Linked DNA regions of Robiginitalea biformata HTCC2501. The main gene of each other region encodes a partner of the protein of the gene in region 2 in a complex. Links are inferred from orthologs where the notes say so. Each region holds a gene or a part of one and is shown on either strand. Other genes may lie near its edges. The genes, in order: meaB and scpA.

Region 1 (6,285 bases), 1.4 Mb from region 2 along the record:
TCTACCCGTCCCTGTTGCAATACCAGGCGGGTTCCGAACTCGCCCGGAATTTTGTCCGGGAAGTTCCTGCAAACCCGCCCATTTTCAAATTCAGTGAGGAGCACACCTGGGCCCTGGACTTTTACAGTCGCCAGCCCGTCCGGATTGTCCGGGGCGGCAACCGCACCGACCTGGCCGGCAGGTGGGTCTACGTGGATGAAGATAAACGCCGGAGCCTGGCCGAATCGGGCTGGGAGTGGGAACGGGAAATCGTCGCCGACCAGTTTCGCATCACCCGCCTGCAGGCACGCTTCGTAAACCCGGAAACGCGGGAAGAGGTGGTCGGCAAGCGCTACTTGCTTTTATTGGCGCCCGCGGCCCCCTGATTCAGGCTTCCCGAAGGTGCAACGCCGGTTTCCTGAAATGAAAGTAGATGCCCGTGAGGGACACCAGGGCCGTAATGATAAAAAACTCCATGCTCAGCCCGATGGCCGTGGCTTCATCCAGTCCAAACCAGGCCGCCCCGTAATAGAAAAGCAATTCCCGGCTGCCGATGCCCCCAATGGTGATGGGGAGGACGGCCGCGATACTGCTCAGCAAAAAGAGGAGGAGGTAGGCGGGGGTGCCCGCGTCCACCTGCAGGGCTTGCAACAGGAGGTAGGCGGTTACCAGTTGGGCGGCCTGAACCACCGCCGAATAGGAAAGTGCATGCCAGAAAACGGGTTGCGCATACGGGAAAAGGCGGCCGTGCAACCACCAGTACAGGGCCAAGCTGGCAATCAGGCCCAGGCCGAGCCAGACGGCATAGGGCTCCAGCCATTCGGGGGCCAGCCAGAGCAGCAGCACGCCGCTGTAAAACACCAGCAGGTAGAGGCCGCTGAGGCGGTCGAGCAGCAAGACCCCCGCCACCCGGCGTACCCGGGTGCCAAATTCCCGGTGCAGGATATATCCCTTGTAGGCATCCCCCCCGATCCCCCCGGGCAGGAAGAGGTTGTAGAACATCCCGAGCAGGTAGAGCTGTCCATTGGCCTTTTCCGTCAGCGGTATCCCGATTTCCCGGAAATACCGGTTTAGCCTGAAGGCGGCAACCAATTTGGAAATGCAGAAAAACAACAGGGCGAGTGCCAGGTATCCCAATTGGCTGGAACGCACCGTATCCCAGACGTCCCGGAAGGGGATCCGCCGGAAGACGAAATAGAGCAGGAGCGCACTGAAAACGAGTTTCAGCAGTGCAATGCCCTTTTTACGCAGGTTCCCCACCGATCAATACATTTTTGATGCGATACGGCCTTTTGCTTTGGGATTCGTAGTAGGTCCGGATCAGCAATTCCATGACGATGCCGATTGTGAAGAGTTGGATACCCCCGAGGATAAACATCATGCCGAAGATCAGGAGCGGTCGCGTCCCGATATCCTGGCCAAAGCCAAACTTCACCACGAGCAAATACACGTTGATCGCCAGGCCGAGCAGGATGAGCAGGACCCCGAAAATCCCAAACAGGTGGATGGGGCGCTGGAAGTACTTCCGGATAAACAACAGCAGCATCATGTCCGCGATGACTTTGAAGACCCGTTCCAGGCCGTATTTGGATACCCCCGCATGGCGGGCGTGGTGGCGTACGGGTACCTGCTTGATCTGGGCGCCCTCCAGGAAGGCCAGCAAGGTGATAAACCGGTGCATTTCTCCGTAGAGGTTCAGGTCCTTGGCGATGGTCCGGGTGAATACTTTCAGGGCGCACCCGTTGTCCTTGATGTCGAGCTTCGTAACCCGGCGCACCAGGAAATTGGCAATTTTGGAGGGGATTTTCTTGATCAGCGAGTCCTGGCGCTTCTGACGGATGCCTGTGACCACGTCGTATTCTCCGCTCAGGGCAAAGGGCAGCATCAGCGGGATATCGGCCGGGTCGTTCTGCAGGTCGCCGTCCATGGTAATGATGTATTCCCCCTGGGCGTAGTCGAGCCCTGCAGCCAGGGCGAGGCTTTGCCCGTAGTTCTTTTTCAGGCAGACCAGGTGTACTTTCGGGTCGGCCATCCGGCGTACCGCCTGCCGGGTACCGTCTGTCGAGAAATCATCCACATACACAATCTGGTAGTTGTACCCTTCCAGGCTGGTGTGGATTTTTTCGGTGAGCAGGCGGACATTTTCTTCCTCGTTGTAGAGCGGAACGACGATCGAAAGGAGCGATTGGGTCAGGACCTCCATGGAACAGGCGTTGGATTCGGGTTCAAATGTACACCTTTTTTCGGCTTCAGCGTTTGGGGCCGAACTGGTCCAGCAGCTGCTGTGCGGCGCGGAATGGGCTGGTCCTGCGGGCCACAACCTGTTGTTCCAGCTCATCGTAAGCGGGGCCTACCCCCGGGATTTCATAGAAGCCCGACAGGAGTTGCTCGGATACCGCCTGCCGGAACCACGCGGTGTACTGCTGTTCCCGTTTCTTCTGAAAGGCCCCGGTTTTTCTGCCCTTTTCCCGGAATTTGTCTATCAGGTCCCAAATAGCTTCAATCCCGGTGTGCTCCGTCGAGGAACAGAGCAGGACTTCGGGCCGCCAGCCGTCTGGCTTGGGTGGGTAGAGGTGCAGGGCCTGTTCAAATGTGGATCGCGCACGGCGCGCAGCCTCCCGGTTGGCCCCGTCCGCCTTGTTGATCACGATCGCATCGGCCATTTCCACGATCCCCCTTTTGATCCCCTGCAGTTCGTCCCCGGCCCCGGCGATTTTCAGGAGCAGGAAAAAATCCACCATTCCGTGAACGGCGGTTTCGCTTTGGCCCACCCCCACGGTTTCAATCAGTATGACCTCATAGCCGGCCGCTTCGCAGAGACTGATGGTTTCCCGCGTTTTGCGGGTTACGCCCCCGAGGGAGGTGCCGGCAGGCGACGGGCGGATAAAAGCGCGTTCGTCCCGGCTGAGGGTGTTCATCCGGGTTTTGTCTCCCAGGATACTGCCCTTGCTCAGGCTGCTGGTGGGGTCTACTGCCAGGACGGCCACCTTCAGGCCCCTGCCGGTGAGATAGCCCCCCAGGCTTTCGATAAACGTGCTCTTTCCGGCACCGGGCACGCCCGTTACCCCGATGCGAATGCTGTTGCCTGAGAAGGGCAGGCAGCTTTCTACGAGTTCGCTGGCTGCTTCCCGGTCGTCGGGCAGGGTACTTTCCACCAGGGTGATGCCCCGCGCCAGGGCGGTCCGGTCCGAGGTGCGAATCCCCTCCAGGAGGTCTTTCGGTCCGGGTTTCGGGCGGGAAGATCGACCGCGGGCGGATTCCGTCCGGGCCGAATCCGGCCGTCCCCGTTTGTCGCCGTCTGGTTTCTGGGTAGGCGCCACGCAGGTCAGGGGTTTACTTTCACGAGTACTTCGGTCTGGTCCCACGCAAGGCGCATGAATACGTCCTGGCTGATTACGTCGAACTCAATGGTAAAATCCTCTACGGGTGACGGGAGTCCCAGGGCGGGCACCGCTACCTGAACCACATCGTGTTCCGGGTCCCGGGTGGTTTTGTCGCCCCCGCTCAGCAGGGTTACCCCCCAATCGGGCACCTCTTCGTTCAGGATGATGGTCCAGGCTTCCCGTCCCGGGATCGTCCAGAGCGAGTAGGTTCCTGCCGGCAGCGGCTTGCCACCTACATAGATGTCTCCGCTGGTGGTAAACGTGGTGGGTTCGTTGGCCCCGGTGCGCCAGACCTCGTCGTAGGGAACGAGTTCCCCGAAGATGGTCCGGCCCTTCTTGGAAGGACTGGAATAATTGACTTCCAGGGTTATGCCGGCCGCCTCGTATTGGGCCGTCCGTTCCGGGCTGTGTTTTTTTGTCTGCTCCCGCAGGTAGGGCATGCCCAAAAAATAAAACAGGAGCAGCAGGGCGCCGAAGACGATAACGATCCATTTGAAAATTTTCATCAGGTCTGGTTTTAAGTTGCCTAAATGTAGTAAATCACGGGCAACCCCGCGGGGTTGCCCGGGGATAATTCCCCCCGGCTATGAGCGGATGCAATTGGGAGCTGCCCACAGGTCAATAGCCCGAAACGGGTCAGAAATTCTCAAAGGAAAAAAGGGTTTCATTCCTGTATACCTGTCCAGGATGCAATTCGCAACCCGGGAAATCGCTGAAGTTCGGGGCATCCGGATACCCCTGGGTCTCAAAGCAAATACCCGCGAAATGGGGTGGGGTGTAAACCACCAGGGCCGGTTGGTTGGTGCTGACCTCCATCCGAATCCCGGATTCCCGGGAATACAGGACTGCGGCAGGCCCGTCCGGATCCAGTACATAGGGCGTGTCGAGCCGTATCTCGCCGATTTCCCGCTCCTGAATGAAGTCGTAGAGGCTGCCGGCAACTTCCAGGATGCGCCCTGTGGGCAACAGGCGCTCATCGGTTTCCAGGCGCTTGCCGGACCCGAGGCGCAGCCGGTAGTGGTCGATGGAATCAGAGTCATCCAGCTTAAAATACGAATGGTTCGTCAGGTTGACCACCGTGGGCCGGTCCGTTTCGGCCTCGTGCCTTACCATGAGGGTTTTCCCGGTGAGCCGGTAAATCAACCGGGTTCGCAATTCGCCCGGAAATCCCTCTTCGCCGTGCGGGCTGGTATATGCCAGTTGTACTTCCGCCGTGTCCCCGTCGCCCGAATGGGATTCGATGGTCCAGTACCGCTTGCCGAATCCGCGTTCTCCCCCGTGGAGGGTGATGCCGTCCCGGTGGGGGATCGGGTGGTATTCGTTTCCGATTCGCAGCCGGCCGCCGGAGATCCGCCCGGCAAAACGCCCCACGCAGGCCCCGAGGAAGGCGGGGTCATCCAGGTAGTCTTCCGGGGCGTCCCTGCCCACCACTACATCGGTGAATCGGCCCCGGGCATCCCGGAATTGCAGGCGTTGGATGATGGCCCCGTAATTCAAAACCCCGAGGCACAGGTGGTCGTTTTTTACAGTAACTTGTTCCAACGCAAATGCTAAAATTTCATTAAAAGTACACTTTTTTGAAACGCTGCACGGAAGCCCTCGTCCTTTAGATAGCAACCTAAAACAATCGAAACTGGAAACGCCGACCTTATTGGCAAACGACCTGATCGAACAGTGCCGGAATCGCGACCGCAGGGCGCAAATGGCCCTCTACCGGAAATATGCCCAGGGCATGTTCTGCGTGGCTATGCGGTTTGTCAAGAATGAGGCCGATGCCGAGGACCTGACCCAGGAAGCCTTTATCAAGGCCTTCCGTAAAATTGACCAGTACAAAGGGGAGGTGACCTTCGGTGCCTGGTTGAAACGGATTGTCGTAAACCGCTGTATCGATTTCCTCAAAGCCCGCCGGCAGCATTTTGTGGAACTGGAGGAAAACAGGTTGCAGGTAACCGAGGCGGAAAACTGGGAGGTGGAATCCGCCCTGGGGGTAGACGATGTAAAAGCTGCTATAGAAGAATTACCCGAGAATTACCGGTATGTCGTACAGCTCTACCTGGTGGAGGGATACGACCACTCGGAAATCTCGGAAATCCTGCAACTGCGGGAGAACACCTGCAGGACCCGCCTGATGCGGGGGAAGGGGTACCTCAGGGAACTATTAAAAGGTAAAAGACATGTCGCAGAATCTTAAGAAACTATTCGAGAATGAACGCAGGCGGGAATACCGGATGCCAGCAGGCCACGAATCCCGGTTTCAGCAGCGCCTGGAGGAGGCCTTCCCGGAGAAGCGCGGGAACCGCTTTTTCTGGATAGGTATGGCTGCCTCGGTGGCGGCCTTGCTCGGGGTTGCGTTCTGGCTCTTCCGGCAGGAGCCCGACTTGCCGGCCCAGGGGGAGCCTGTAGTGCAGCAGGACAGTACAGAGACCACCAGCGGCTTTTCCCTGGGGGATCTTTCCCCGGATTTGCGCAAGGTGGAGCAGTACTATACAGCCAGTATCCATATGGAGCTGGCGAACCTGGATATCTCGGATGAGAACAAGGCCGTGGCGGACGATTATATGAAGCGACTGCGGGAACTGGATACCGAATACCAAAACCTGGTGGTGGAGTTGAATGAAATCGGACCTAATGAAGAGACCATCTCCGCCATGATCAGGAATTTCCAGTTGCGGTTGCAGTTGTTGACCAGGTTAAAAGAGAAGTTGAACGAATTAAAACAATCAAAGAATGAATCAGTCAGTAGCAACAGCGTCTAAAACGCTGATCCTTGCCCTCCTGTTGGGGTGGCAGGCCGGGTACGCCCAAAAGTCTAAAACGTACAAGGAGTCTTTCAGTGTGGAACCGGATGTGGAAGTGGCCCTCAATACAAGCCATGCGGACATCGAATTCGAGACCTGGAACCGGAATGAAGTGTCCGTGGAAG
Region 2 (6,363 bases):
TTCCACCGGGTCCAGGTCTTGTCGCTGGATGTTCTCCACCAGCGCCATTTCCAGGGTTTCCTGGTCGTTGGCGATGCGGATATAGGCTGGGATACTCTCCAGCCCGATACGTTGGGAGGCCCGGTAGCGCCGCTCCCCGGAAACGAGTTGGTATTTGTCGAACCCGAGCTTGCGCACCGTGATGGGCTGTATAACCCCGAGTTCCTTAATGGAAGAGGCCAGCTCGTCCAGGGCCTCGTCGTTGAAATTGGAACGGGGTTGGAAAGGGTTCACCTCGATACTGCGGATGTCGAGTTCCACGATGCTGCCCACCACCTTGTCGGCGTGCTTGTCCGATACCGACTGGATGTCGTTTTCCGGATCTTTCAGCAGGGCGGAAAGGCCGCGGCCGAGTGCCTGTTTTTTGGTCGCTTTTGCCATTAGACGGTTTGCCTGTTTTTCTGCAGCAATTCGTGGGCCATATTCAGGTAGTTGGCAGCCCCTTTGCTGCTCGCGTCGTATTTGATGATGCTCTCCCCGTAACTCGGCGCCTCGCCCAGGCGGACATTCCGCTGGATGATCGTGTCGAAGACCATGTCGCCAAAGTGTTTTTTGACCTCTTCCACCACCTGGTTCGACAGGCGGAGGCGGGCGTCGTACATGGTGAGCAGCATGCCTTCGATGTCCAGGTCCGGGTTGTGGATGCGCTGGACGCTCTTAATCGTATTGAGGAGCTTGCCGAGGCCTTCGAGCGCAAAGTATTCGCACTGGATCGGGATGATCACCGAGTCGGCAGCTGTGAGGGCATTCAGGGTCAGCAGCCCCAGGGACGGTGCGCAATCGATCAGCACGTAATCGTACTGGTGACGTACCTCTTCCAGCGCGACCTTCAGCATGGACTCCCGGCGGTCCTGGTCTACGAGCTCTATCTCGATGGCGACCAGGTCGATATGTGCGGGTATCAGGTCGACGTTCGGGGAATTCGTCGGGATGATGCACTCCGAGGCGGCCCGGGTGTGCTCCAGTAACTGGTAACTCCCCAGGGAAATGTTGTCCGCGTCGATGCCGAGGCCCGAGGTGGCATTTGCCTGTGGATCCGCATCGATGAGCAACACCTTCTTTTCCAGCACGCCCAACGCGGCGGCCAGGTTTACCGTAGTGGTCGTTTTTCCGACGCCGCCCTTCTGATTCGCTATAGCAATAGTCTTGCCCATCTGCAACTTGAGTTAGGGGTTAAAAATACGATTATTTGGGTACCGGGAAAACGGAAATTGTTAACATGGCGTGGATAACTTTCCGGTTACCGGGGCATTGCGGAGGTGCAGTTGGTCGGGAACCACCCGGCAGGTCCTGCCGCCGGGGTCCTATTCCCCCCTGTTCAGCAATCCGAGAATTTCTATCGCCGCTTCGCTCACACGGGTACCGGGGCCGTAAATCCCTGCTGCCCCGGCCTGTTTAAGGAATTCGTAATCCTGTTTGGGGATGACGCCTCCGACAATCACCAGGATGTCTTCCCGGCCCATTTCAGCCAGGGCCTTGATGACTGCCGGCACGAGGGTCTTATGCCCGGCGGCCAGGGAGGATACCCCCAGGATGTGTACATCGTTTTCCACGGCCTGCCTGGCGGCCTCCTCCGGGGTCTGGAACAGCGGGCCGATGTCCACGTCGAACCCAATATCCGCGTAGGCTGTCGCAACGATTCGGGCCCCGCGGTCGTGGCCGTCCTGGCCCATTTTTGCAATCATAATGCGCGGCCTGCGACCTTCGCTGGCGGCGAACGCATCGGTCATCTTCCGCGCCTTTTCAAAGGCCGGGTCCTGCTGGATTTCTTCTGAATACACCCCGGATATGGATTGAACGCTGGCGCGATGGCGGCCATAAGCTTCCTCCAGCGCCTTGCTGATTTCTCCCAGGCTGGCCCGCGCGCGGGCTGCCGAGACGGCTAAAGCTAATAAATTATCGGCTGCTCCCCGGGATTCCCCGGCCTGTTTCCTGCGGGCGGCGGCGGTGAGTTCCTGCAGCGCCCGTTCTGCGGCCGCCCCGTCACGCCCTGCACGTACTGCCTCCAGCCGCTCAATCTGTTGCCGGCGTACCCGGGTATTGTCTACTTCGAGGATCTGAAGCATGTCGTCTTCCGGGCTCGGATACCGGTTGAGCCCGACAATGATATCCCGCCCCGAATCGATCCGCGCCTGTTTTCTGGCTGCTGCCTCCTCGATGCGCATCTTGGGGATACCCGCTTCGATGGCACCCGTCATGCCCCCGTGCTCCTCCACTTCCTGAATGAGCTCCCAGGCCTTCCCGACCAGTTCCGCGGTCAGGCGTTCCACATAGTGGCTGCCCCCCCAGGGGTCTACCGTCCGGGTTACGCCGGCTTCCCGTTGCAGGACCAGTTGGGTGTTCCGGGCGATCCGGGCCGAAAAGTCCGTGGGCAGTGCAATGGCCTCATCCAGGGCATTGGTATGGAGGCTCTGGGTTCCCCCGAATACCGCGGCGGCGGCCTCTACCATGGTCCGGGCCACGTTGTTGAACGGGTCCTGTTCGGTCAGGCTCCAACCGCTTGTCTGGCAGTGCGTCCGCAAGGCCATCGACTTGGGGTTTTCCGGGCCGAAAGGCTGGACGAGCCGCGCCCAGAGCATGCGGCCGGCCCGCATTTTGGCAATTTCCATAAAATGGTTCATCCCGATCCCCCAGAAGAAGGACAGGCGGGGGGCAAATTCGTCTACCCCCAAACCGGCCTCGAGGCCGGTGCGGATGTATTCCAACCCGTCGGCCAGCGTGTAGGCCAGCTCCATATGTGCCGGGGCGCCGGCCTCGTGCATGTGGTAGCCCGAAATACTGATGCTGTTGAATTTGGGCATCTCCCGGCTCGTATACTCGAAAATATCCGCCACCAGCTGCATGGAAGGTGCCGGGGGATAGATATAGGTGTTCCGGACCATGAATTCCTTGAGGATATCGTTCTGGATGGTCCCGGAAAGGGCGGCGGGGGAGACGCCCTGTTCCTCGGCAGCGACGATATAGAATGCCATTACCGGGATAACGGCCCCGTTCATTGTCATGGAAACCGACATGCGGTCCAGGGGGATGCCGTCGAAGAGCCGTTTCATATCCTCAACGGTGTCGATAGCGACGCCTGCTTTGCCCACATCCCCGGGCACCCGCTCGTGGTCGCTGTCGTAACCGCGGTGCGTGGGGAGGTCAAAAGCTACAGAAAGCCCTTTTTGCCCGGCTTCCAGGTTTCGCTTGTAGAATGCGTTGCTCTCTTCGGCCGTGGAAAAACCGGCATACTGCCGGATGGTCCAGGGCCGTTGCACGTACATGCTGCTGTAGGGACCCCGCAGGTAGGGGGGGACGCCGGCCCCGAAGCCCGGGTGCCTGAGGTCACCGGAATCTTCCCGGCTGTACCGGGGTTTCAGGCGGATGCCTTCCACGGTGCGGTACCCTGCCTGCCGGTCGTTCCCGGTTTCGCGTTCCGGGTCTGCCCCCGTTTCCCGGCTGGTCGGAGTCGCCGGGTGGCCCGCCCCCGGTTTCTGCCCGGTTGAAGTCGATGGTTTGCCCGGCCATTCCAGTTCCTGAACCTTATTTCGCTTCATCCCTGAGTCTTTTGAGTTCCTGACGGGCCGACAGCCTTCGCAGGGGCAGCGGCTCAATGAGCGTCTTCACCGGCCGCCCGGGTTGTAATTCCTTCTGGATTTCCCCGGCCATCCGGTCGTCCGGGTTCGGGAACACATTGCTGCCCACCAGCTGGAGCTCCCCGGAGTCAAATGCAGCCTGTTCCCGCCGGTCTGCCTCCCGGATTTTCGTCTGGATCTTGTGCGATTTCAGCTGGGCCAGCAGGCCGCCCCCTTTTTCCAGGGATTTGAGTAATGCCAGGGCTTTGCGCCCGAGCTGATCGGTAAGGCTTTCCAGGTAATAAGCCCCGTCGGCCGGGTTGGCCACCCGTGCCATGTGGGCTTCGTCCCGCAATACGAGCAATTGGTTTCGCCCAATCCGGTCGGCAAAATCGTTTGGTTTGTGGTAGAGTCCGTCGTAGGGCTGGTTGCAGATCAGGTCGGCCCCGCCAACGGCCGCAGCCATGCACTCCAGGCTGCTGCGCAGCAGGTTCGTATTGTAATCGTAGAGTGTTTTATTCCGCAGCCCGGGCATGGCCAGCACACGGCATTCTCCGGACTGTCCGTAAGCGTTGGCAACCAGGTGCCAGAGACGCCTCAGGGCCCGGATCTTGGCAATTTCCATAAAGTAATCGCTGCCGACGGCAATGCGGAACACGGGTCGCTCCAGGGCGGGTAGCAGGCCCGGGTGCTGGTCAGTGGCCAGTAAATATTCCTGCATGTGGCATACGGCATAGGCCAGTTGCTGTACGGCATGCGCGCCGGCCTGTTGGTACAGGTCGGCGCGCACAGTTAGGGAAACGCGCTCAGGAAACGTGCGGCACAGGGCCTCCAGGCGTTTCATATCTTCGGCCCGGCCCGCTGCCCAGTTCCCGGTAGCCGCCAGGTTCCCGATGGGGTCTGGAAGGATCGGCGATGCCGAGGCGAAGTCTCCCGGCAGGACTTCCCCGGGTTCCAGGCGGACATCCGGCCATTCCAGCCAAACGGATCCCGGCTCCGCCCCGGTAGCTTCCAGCCAGCCGGAGGCCTCCCGGATGGGGGCGACCAGGCGCGTGACGCCTCCCCCCAGGGCTTTCCGACCGCGTGTGGCGGGTTCGCCGCCCTCGGCCGCATCCAGGTACATACCCGGTTCCCAACCACCCGGCAGGGCGGGGGCAGGGACACCTGTATCCGGTACGTCCTCCGCCGTGTAAAACGGCTTGATCCGGATGCCTTCCGGGGTGTCGGAAGTCATTTTCTCGTTGTAATCCGCGCCCTTCAGGTCTGCCTGAATCCGGAGTTTCCACTCGGCGGCAGATACGGGTGCAAAATCCCGGAAGAGGTCGTTAGTGGTCATCGTTCTTTTCGTTGAGGCTGTCGAATTCGATGAGGAAGATTTCCTCGTTTTTCTTTTTGAGCAGGTACTGTTCCCGGGCAAATTTTTCCAGTTCCTTCGGGTCCGAGAGTTTTTCGATGATTTCCCGGTCGCTGGCAATCTGTTCCTTAAGGAACTCCTGCTGTTTTTCCAGTTTGCGGATTTCCCGTCGGAGTTCCAGGTGGATCAACAGGGAATTCTGGTCAAAAAACACCATCCAGATTACAAAGACGGTCAGCACGAGCACATAGATATTGCCGGCCAACCGGAACCAGGGTTTTTGTCGCAATTCCTTCCAGTTCATGGCAAGGCGATTTTTTCGGCGATGATCGTCCGGACGATATCGATGGCAACCGTATTGTATTTGTTGTTCGGGATGATGATGTCGGCGAATTCCTTGGTGGGTTCTATAAACTGGTCGTGCATGGGCTTAAGCGTGTCCTGGTACCGGCGGATCACCTCGTCCAGGTCCCGCCCCCGTTCGGTGATGTCCCTGCGGAGGCGGCGGATGAGCCGTTCGTCCGAATCCGCGTGTACAAAAATTTTGATATCGAAAAGGTCGCGGATTTCCGGGTGGGTGAATATCAGGATGCCCTCGATGATCATCACCTTGCGGGGCTCGGTGCGAATGGTTTCGTCCGTGCGGTTGTGCTCTTTAAAGGAGTACACGGGCTGTTCGATGGGCCGGCCATCCCGGAGGGCTTCCAGGTGGCTGCGCATCAGCTCGAAATCAATGGCCCTGGGGTGGTCGAAGTTGATCTTGCAGCGCTCCTCGTAACTCAGTTCCGACAGGTCCCGGTAGTAGGAATCCTGGGAAATGACACCGACCTCGGAATCGGACAACTGGCCGGTAATCTGATTGACCACGGTCGTTTTGCCGCACCCGGTACCCCCCGCAATTCCGATCGTCAGCATGGTGCTTGGTTTTGCACAAAATTAGGAATTTACACGGTTTTCGACCCATGAACCCGGCAGGATCTGGCGCAGGTACCCCGAAGGCCTGCAACAGCGGGGAAAATTCCCAATGCGGCCTGCTGATTTGCCAATGAAAGCTTATTTTTAGCGGGAACCATTTATTGAACTGCTATGACAAATGCCTTTCGCGCCACCGTCGACGGGTCCCGTTCCTTTGAACTGGACGCCGAAGAAGCGCGCCGCCTGGATTTGGTCCCGGCCGGCAGTGGGGAGTGGCACCTGCTCGAGGACCACCATTCCAGCCGCATCCGGATCCTGGCATCCCGACCGGGTGAGAAGTACTACCGCATCGGCGTCAACAACCGCATTTTTGATGTCCGACTGGCAGACGACCTGGACTTGCAGATAGACCGGATGGGTTTTGAACTGCAATCCGCCCAGCGGGTCTCGCGGATCGAAGCACCGATGCCCGGGCTGATCCTCTCGGTACAGGTGTCCGAG

Evidence for each region.
Region 1: the proteins of scpA (region 2) and meaB are in contact, whole or in part, in a crystal structure (PDB 8DPB), measured with the Methylorubrum extorquens proteins. The link is inferred for Robiginitalea biformata HTCC2501 from one-to-one orthologs. Residues at the interface, in SOR27001.1 of Methylorubrum extorquens: Glu577, Glu578, Asn579, Asp580, Gly581, Arg582, Arg583, Arg585, His596, Ala604, Ser605, Ala608, Asp609, Gly611, Phe612, Asp613, Val614, Asp615, Ile616, Gly617, Pro618, Leu619, Glu625, Arg628, Gln629, Val631, Glu632, Asn633, Asp634, Glu661; in SOR26638.1 of Methylorubrum extorquens: Arg20, Ala21, Ala24, Arg25, Thr28, Ser32, Arg33, Arg34, His37, Thr98, Gly99, Gly100, Ser101, Ile102, Leu103, Lys106, Thr107, Ala110, Ala113, Ile114, Asp115, Arg116, Ala118, Phe119, Ile120, Arg121, Pro122, Pro124.

Annotation. Positions count from the first base shown.
Region 1 is NC_013222.1:1,805,456-1,811,740, forward strand. The notes cover bases 1,265-4,202. They hold meaB (methylmalonyl Co-A mutase-associated GTPase MeaB), read right to left. Parts: upstream 3,300-4,202; coding sequence 2,229-3,299; downstream 1,265-2,228. Other genes in these bases: RB2501_RS08065 (glycosyltransferase family 2 protein), read right to left, coding at 1,265-2,182; RB2501_RS08075 (DUF2911 domain-containing protein), read right to left, coding at 3,305-3,868; RB2501_RS08080 (aldose epimerase family protein), read right to left, coding at 3,999-4,202. Outside these bases: RB2501_RS08055 (ArnT family glycosyltransferase), read left to right, coding at 1-365; RB2501_RS08060 (lysylphosphatidylglycerol synthase transmembrane domain-containing protein), read right to left, coding at 367-1,239; more of RB2501_RS08065, read right to left, coding at 1,223-1,264; more of RB2501_RS08080, read right to left, coding at 4,203-4,904; RB2501_RS08085 (RNA polymerase sigma factor), read left to right, coding at 5,014-5,553; RB2501_RS08090 (hypothetical protein), read left to right, coding at 5,537-6,118; RB2501_RS08095 (DUF4097 family beta strand repeat-containing protein), read left to right, coding at 6,090-6,285. UniProt on the Escherichia coli protein: Binds and hydrolyzes GTP. Likely functions as a G-protein chaperone that assists AdoCbl cofactor delivery to the methylmalonyl-CoA mutase (MCM) ScpA and reactivation of the enzyme during catalysis.
Region 2 is NC_013222.1:3,159,684-3,166,046, reverse strand. Bases 960-3,975 are described here. They hold scpA (methylmalonyl-CoA mutase), read right to left. Parts: upstream 3,576-3,975; coding sequence 1,344-3,575; downstream 960-1,343. Other genes in these bases: RB2501_RS14010 (methylmalonyl-CoA mutase family protein), read right to left, coding at 3,562-3,975; RB2501_RS14020 (ParA family protein), read right to left, coding at 960-1,193. Outside these bases: RB2501_RS14025 (ParB/RepB/Spo0J family partition protein), read right to left, coding at 1-420; more of RB2501_RS14020, read right to left, coding at 420-959; more of RB2501_RS14010, read right to left, coding at 3,976-4,929; RB2501_RS14005 (FtsB family cell division protein), read right to left, coding at 4,919-5,251; udk (uridine kinase), read right to left, coding at 5,248-5,862; RB2501_RS13995 (acetyl-CoA carboxylase biotin carboxyl carrier protein subunit), read left to right, coding at 6,034-6,363. UniProt on the Escherichia coli protein: Catalyzes the interconversion of succinyl-CoA and methylmalonyl-CoA. Could be part of a pathway that converts succinate to propionate.